3 regions of the Ewingella sp. S1.OA.A_B6 genome follow, and region 1 is predicted to be linked to each of the others. Evidence: predicted binding sites of a transcription regulator. Region 1 holds the regulator's gene; each other region holds the start of a gene.
What was found. Region 1 encodes PurR, which represses purine synthesis genes. Its sites were predicted from a motif close to CANGCAAACGTTTGCNTG; they were not measured.

Region 1 (2,274 bases):
CCACAGTAATGAGAGCAAATTTCAAATTGGTATCCATTAAAACCCCTTTCGGATCAAATGTGGCTTTATCATAAGCCATACAGTTTGTGTGCCAACGCATTTTCTCACAGTTTTGTTTTAAAATCTCGTGATCATCCTCCAGGTTATAAAGACTTTTTACTTCCCCTTTAGTCAGATATAAGAGAAAATTAGCGGTTACCACGCTGCGTGCGGGTAGATTCATTCCGATGCTCTTTTCAGACGGTTGTACTTCTCTGAAAAACCCACCAAAGATTTGACTGCTCATCCACACTTCAGCAGTCAAATCCACGCAGGCAAACGATTAACATAATGCTAACGTGCTGAAGCACGTTAGACAGGAGTCATTCTTTTCATGGCAACGATAAAAGATGTCGCAAAACGGGCTGGCGTTTCCACCACAACCGTGTCGCACGTCATCAATAAAACACGTTTCGTCGCCGAAGAAACTAAAGCCGCCGTGCAGGTTGCGATTAAAGAACTGCACTATTCACCCAGCGCGGTGGCGCGTAGCCTCAAGGTCAACAACACTAAATCCATCGGTTTGCTCGCGACATCCAGCGAAGCACCCTATTTTGCCGAAGTGATCGAAGCGGTTGAGAACAGTTGCTATGCCAAAGGCTACACGCTGATTTTGTGTAACTCGCACAACAATCTCGATAAGCAGCAGGCGTATCTGTCGATGCTGGCACAAAAGCGTGTGGATGGTCTGTTGGTGATGTGCGCAGAGTATCCTGATGCCCTGCTCGACATGCTCGAAGAGTACCGTTCGATTCCGATGGTCGTGATGGACTGGGGCGAAGCGCGCAAAAACTTTACCGACAGCATTATTGATAATGCCTTTGCAGGCGGTTATATGGCCGGGCGCTATCTGATTGAGCGCGGCCATCGTGATATTGGCGTGATCCCAGGACAACTGGCCCGTAACACCGGTGGTGGCCGTTTCCAGGGCTTCGTTAAAGCACTGAACGAGGCCAATATTCCGCTACGTGAAGAGTGGGTGGTTCAGGGCGACTTTGAGCCGGAGTCCGGCTACCAGGCAATGCACAAAATTCTGATGCAGAAGCAGCGTCCGACGGCAGTATTCTGCGGGGGGGACGTCATGGCTATGGGTGCTATTTGCGCTGCCGATGAAATGGGCCTGCGGGTGCCCCAGGATATTTCTGTGATCGGGTATGATAACGTGCGCAATGCCCGCTATTTTTCTCCCGCACTCACCACTATCCATCAGCCAAAAGAGCGTCTGGGCGAGATGGCATTTACGATGCTGCTGGATCGCATTATCAGCAAGCGTGAAGAGTCGCAAACCATCGAAGTTCATCCAAAACTGATTGAGCGTCGCTCAGTAGCCGATGGACCTTACCGCGATTATCGCCGTTAGTTCCGATCATTTCGGCTCTTCCAACCCGTAACACCTGCACTTTTGCAGGTGTTTTTAATTGCGCAACCACTCCTGATTGAGGGTTGCCGTATCGCCCAGGTAATCCAGAAGCCATGCAAGAGATGGAGACTGATTACTTTGGTCCCAGGTCAGGCAACAGGCACTCTCAGGAAAAGCGGTTGCCAGCGTCAACACGCTGAGTTTCTGTTGCACTATCCATGTTTCAACCAGATGCACAGGCATCATACCCACACACAGACCTTCACGCAGGCAGTCCATGGCGCAGGTCCAGTCGGGAACCACTAAGCGGCGCTGATTATCCAGCGTCCAGGTATCCCGCTTAGGTAGGTTCCGCGAGGTGTCTTCAATGCACAGAGCCGGATAAGCGCGGAGTTGCTCGTCAATAAGTGGCGCTGTCAATGCCGCCAGAGGATGACCCGGGCTGACGACACAGTGCCAGTCCATAAAACCCATATCCCGAAAGCTGAAACGTCCGCCGGTGGGGACGGCGCGCGTTGCACCGATGGCCACATCCGCACGCCCATCCACCAAGGCATCCCACACGCCGTTAAACACTTCTGAGTGGATAATCAACTCGGTATCGGGAAAGGTTCGATAGAAATCAGTAATAAGACGCCTTAATCGGTCCGGTTTGACAATGCGGTCTACCGCGACATTTAGCTGCCCTCGCCAACCATTGGCAACTTGTTGGCATTGACGCCGCGTGGCTATCATTTTTTTGATAAGCAGGCGCGCCTCTTCAACGAAAACTTGACCTGCGGCAGTCAGTTCCACATCGCGATGACGCCTTTCAAACAGCGGCACGGCCAGCCACTGCTCCAATTGACGAACGGTATAGCTGACAGCAGAAGGCA
Region 2 (2,274 bases), on a different contig from region 1:
GCGCACCTCTTTCTCGTACCAGTGCAGGTTCACCAGCGGCAGAGTCAGCCATTCGGTCGCGACATCCGTGCCAATCAGATTGACCATCACCGACGGCGTACTGACCACAGGTTTCGGCAATGGCAGATCGAGAATGGCGCGGAGATGCATCTCGAACTGGCTGTAGGATGCGCCGTTTTGCGTCCAGTGCCCGCTGTTGTGGACACGCGGTGCCAGTTCGTTGATCAGTAAACCTTCGCTGACCACAAAACACTCCATCGCCATCACGCCAACATAATTCAGTTCATTGAGGATGGCTGACAACATACTTTCGGCCTGTTGTTGCAGCGCGGCGTTGGGTGTGGGTAGCGCGACGCTGGTGCGCAGAATACCGTCCTGATGCAGATTGTGAGTCAGCGGATAGAATACGGTCTGGCCGTCGTGGCCGCGCGCGCCAACCAGTGACACTTCGCCAGAGAAATTGATGCCTTGCTCAACGATACACTCGCCGTAGCAATCAGCAGGTAATGTGTTTTCTTCACCGGGACGCAAGCGCCACTGGCCACGGCCGTCGTAACCACCAACGCGGCGTTTTACAATTGCCAGTTCGCCGAGCTGTGCGAACACCTGTTGCCACTCGGCTTCATCGGCCAGTAATTGCCACGGTGCCGTCGCCAGCCCGAGCTGGTCGAGCAGTTGTTTTTGCGTCAGGCGGTCGGCCAGACGCGGGAAAATATCACGGTTAACAAAGCTTTTGTGCGTCGCCAGTTCGCGGGTCAGTGCGGTTTCCGGCCAGCGTTCAATTTCTGCGGTGATCACGCTCTGCTGAAAAGGCACCGCTTCGGGTTCGGCATCAAGGCCAACCGGATAAACGGCAATACCTAACGGCTCACCGGCCTGACGCAGCATTCTGCCTAACTGGCCGTTACCGAGTACGCAAACCGGCTTCATACTTCCTCCCGTGGATCGGGATTATTCAGCACTTCATCAGTTTGCGCCTTGCGCCACGCCGCCAGACTTTTGCCAATCTCCGCGTCGTGCAGCGCCAGAATCTGTGCTGCCAGCAGGGCTGCATTCGCCGCACCGGCTTTACCGATAGCCAGCGTACCGACGGGAATGCCGCGCGGCATCTGGACAATAGAATACAGGCTGTCGACGCCGCTCAGGGCCGCGCTTTGTACTGGCACACCCAGCACTGGCACCAGCGTTTTTGCTGCCAACATACCGGGTAAATGGGCTGCGCCGCCCGCGCCTGCGATAATCACATCCAAACCGTTTTCAGATGCCTGTTCTGCAAAACTGAACAGTTTATCTGGCGTGCGGTGAGCGGAAACAACTTCGACATGGAAAGGAATATTCAGCGTTGTGAGAACCTCGGCGGCGAACTGCATGGTCGCCCAGTCACTTTTAGACCCCATAACGATGGCGATTTTTGCCGGGGTAACGTTGGATGACATGTCTGTAAAGCTCCTGTGATTAAACAAGCGTTGCCAGACTTTCCGAGGTTTTACACCGAGGTTTTCTGGCGGAGAGGGCGCAAATCATATCATGCTCACAAAGCGAGGAAAACGATTGCGTAGCGGGTTTGTATGAGAAGCAGAGCTGGAGGGAAGATCAGAACGGAAAGGTGACTAACTCTACGCCGTTGGCGCTAACGGTGATCATCGAACCTTCTTCATGCCAGGCTCCCAGCACTGCGCGGTGGCCAGTCTTACCGTTTTTTAGCAGTATGTTGTGGATAGCGGGGCGATGGGTATGGCCGTGGATCATCCATTCGACATCGCTCTCCTGCATCGCGTTGATCACCGCCTGCGGATTGACGTCCATGACCTCCAGCGATTTTCCGCTGTTGGATGCTTTACTGTCGGCGCGCATTCTGGCCGCAATGGACAGACGCCATTTTAGCGGCAGAGCGAGGAAGATTTTCTGAATTAGCGGATTGCGCACTTTCTTGCGGAAACGTTGATAGCCGGTGTCGTCAGTACAGAGCGTGTCGCCGTGCAAAATCAGTAACCGGCGGCCATACAGTTCGAGCACTTGGGTTTCCGGCAGAATTTGCATCAGGCTGTCACGGGCAAAACGCCGCCCAACCAGAAAGTCGCGGTTACCGTGAATAAAAAAACAGGGCACACCTTGCTGGTGGAGGGTGTTGAGCGCCGCTGCGATGTCGCCGTGCAACGGTTGCGGATCGTCGTCGCCTATCCAGGCTTCGAATAGATCCCCAAGGATGTACAACGCATCGGCCTGCGGCGCATCTTCGCGTAAAAAACGCAGAAAACCGGCAGTAATTGCCGG
Region 3 (2,274 bases), on a different contig from region 1:
ACCACGGCCGGTAGCACCTTCGTCACGGATTTCACCGCCTGAACCGGTTGCAGCACCCGGCCACGGAGAGATGGCGGTCGGATGGTTATGGGTTTCGACTTTCATCAGGATATGCGCCTGCTCCTGATGGAAGTTATACAGGCCGTCCGCATTGGCATAAAAGCGCCCTACTTGTGAACCTTCCATCACGGCAGCGTTGTCTTTATAGGCCGAAAGCACGTGATCCGGCGTCTGCTCAAAGGTGTTTTTGATCATCTTGAACAGCGACTTTGGCTGTTCCTGACCATCGATGATCCAGTCTGCATTAAAAATCTTATGGCGACAGTGTTCGGAGTTGGCCTGCGCGAACATATAAAGCTCAATATCGGTTGGGTTGCGCCCCAGCGACGTAAAAGCGTCCATCAGATAATCGATTTCATCCTGCGCCAGTGCCAGGCCCAGTTTACTGTTGGCGGCTTCCAGCGCGCCGCGGCCTTCGCCGTGGATATCAACCGACTGAACCGGTGCGGGTTGATGGTGGGCAAACAGAGCCTGTGCATCTTCCATCTGCCCGAACAGGGTTTCCATCATTCGGTCATGCAGCAGCACACCTAAGTGCGCCCACTGCTCGTCAGTCAGCGTTGCAGCCTGGATGTAAAACGCCAGACCACGCTCAAGACGTAACACCTGAGAGAGGCCGCAGTTATGCGCAATATCCGTCGCTTTGGAAGACCAAGGGGAGATCGTGCCCGGACGCGGAGTAACCAGTAATAAGCGACCTGCAGGAGCGTGTTCAGCGAGAGAAGGACCGTATTTAAGAAGTCGTTGTAATTTGGTTTTTTCATCCGGGCTCAGCGGAACGCTGACGTCGGCAAAGTGTACATATTCTGCGTAAATATCACTGACCGGAAGATGGGCTTCCTGACAGCGGGACAACAACTTGTTAATGCGAAAAGCCGACAAAGCGGGCGAACCACGCAGTATTTCCATAATCACAGATCTCTCGTCTTCGAAGCCACTGATAGCAGTGCTTCATTGGGCGCAACAGGGGGGAAACGCGGACTATTATAAAGAAACCCTGAGCCCGACGAAACCGTTTGCGCATTGAATATTCATATTAACCAAAAGCCATGCTATTAGAGTGGTTATTATGAATAAAGTTGCAGCCTGTCGTTTTGTTGAGCAAAATGCGTCGGCACTGGGAATATAACCATAGTAATGACAGCGTTTAAACTCGCAAAAATAATAGTGCCGCAGAGAGATAACTATTTGACGCGCATAAAATTAAATTATTTTCTGGTCGGTCTTGCCGCTCTGCTGCTGGCGTTGGCTTTGTGGCCAACAATTCCATGGCATCGGGGTGATGGGGACCAACTGGAACAGATAAAATCTCGTGGAGAATTACGGGTAAATACACTTAATTCTCCACTGACTTTTTTCAACAGCCCCGACGGCAGTGCCGGATTTGACTACGAATTGGCAAAGCGTTTTGCGGACTACCTTGGCGTGACGCTGGTAATGTCGCCACATAACAACGTCAAGGCGATGTTTAACGGCCTGGACAGTAATCAAGCTGACATGCTGGCGTCGGGTCTTAGCTACAACGCAGAGCGCCTGAAAAACTATCGTACCGGGCCAGAATACTATTCGGTGTCACAACAGTTGTTGTATCGCCAGGGTTCAGTGCGTCCAAAAACGCTGGCTGACGTTAAAGGAGAGCTACTGGTCTCTTCAGGCACCGCGCACGTCGGTGCACTACAGGCTGCGAGTAAAAAATTCCCTGATTTACACTGGAACGAAACCGACAAGCTCTCACCGCGTGATCTATTGCAGCAAGTTGCTGAGGGCAAACTGGATTACACATTGGGCGATTCGGTTACCGTAGCACTGATGCAGCGGGTTTATCCGCGGTTAGCGGTGGCATTTAACGTCACAGCCGATGAACCGGTTACCTGGTACTTCAGTAAAAAATCCGATGATGACAGCCTGTATGCTGCCATGCTGGACTTCTTTAGCCAAATTTCCGAAGACGGCACGCTGGAAAAGCTGGAGGAGAAGTACCTCGGGCACGTCGGCGAATTCGATTACGTGGATACGCGCACTTTCCTTAAAGCGATAGACACCACCCTGCCGGGGCTGCAACCGCTGTTTGCGAAATATGCCGGTGATATCGACTGGCGTTTGCTGGCAGCAATATCCTATCAAGAGTCACACTGGGATCCGCTGGCGACATCCTCTACTGGTGTGCGCGGTTTGATGATGCTGACGCGCGCAACCGCTTCAGGTTTGGATGTC

Region 2: purE (5-(carboxyamino)imidazole ribonucleotide mutase) is a predicted target of PurR. The motif match lies at 1,541-1,558, and genes of this name have one in related genera.
Region 3: purL (phosphoribosylformylglycinamidine synthase) is a predicted target of PurR. The motif match lies at 1,066-1,083, and genes of this name have one in related genera.

The regions. Positions count from the first base shown of each region.
Region 1 covers NZ_JBLJFK010000001.1:766,719-768,992, reverse strand. The annotation lists gene cydH (cytochrome bd-I oxidase subunit CydH) at 1-286, opposite strand, end outside; gene purR (HTH-type transcriptional repressor PurR) at 374-1,399, shown strand; gene punR (DNA-binding transcriptional activator PunR) at 1,454-2,274, opposite strand, start outside.
Region 2 covers NZ_JBLJFK010000002.1:138,789-141,062, reverse strand. The annotation lists gene purK (5-(carboxyamino)imidazole ribonucleotide synthase) at 1-930, opposite strand, end outside; gene purE (5-(carboxyamino)imidazole ribonucleotide mutase) at 927-1,436, opposite strand; gene ACMV8I_RS08865 (UDP-2,3-diacylglucosamine diphosphatase) at 1,594-2,274, opposite strand, start outside.
Region 3 covers NZ_JBLJFK010000002.1:280,937-283,210, forward strand. The annotation lists gene purL (phosphoribosylformylglycinamidine synthase) at 1-972, opposite strand, end outside; gene mltF (membrane-bound lytic murein transglycosylase MltF) at 1,249-2,274, shown strand, end outside.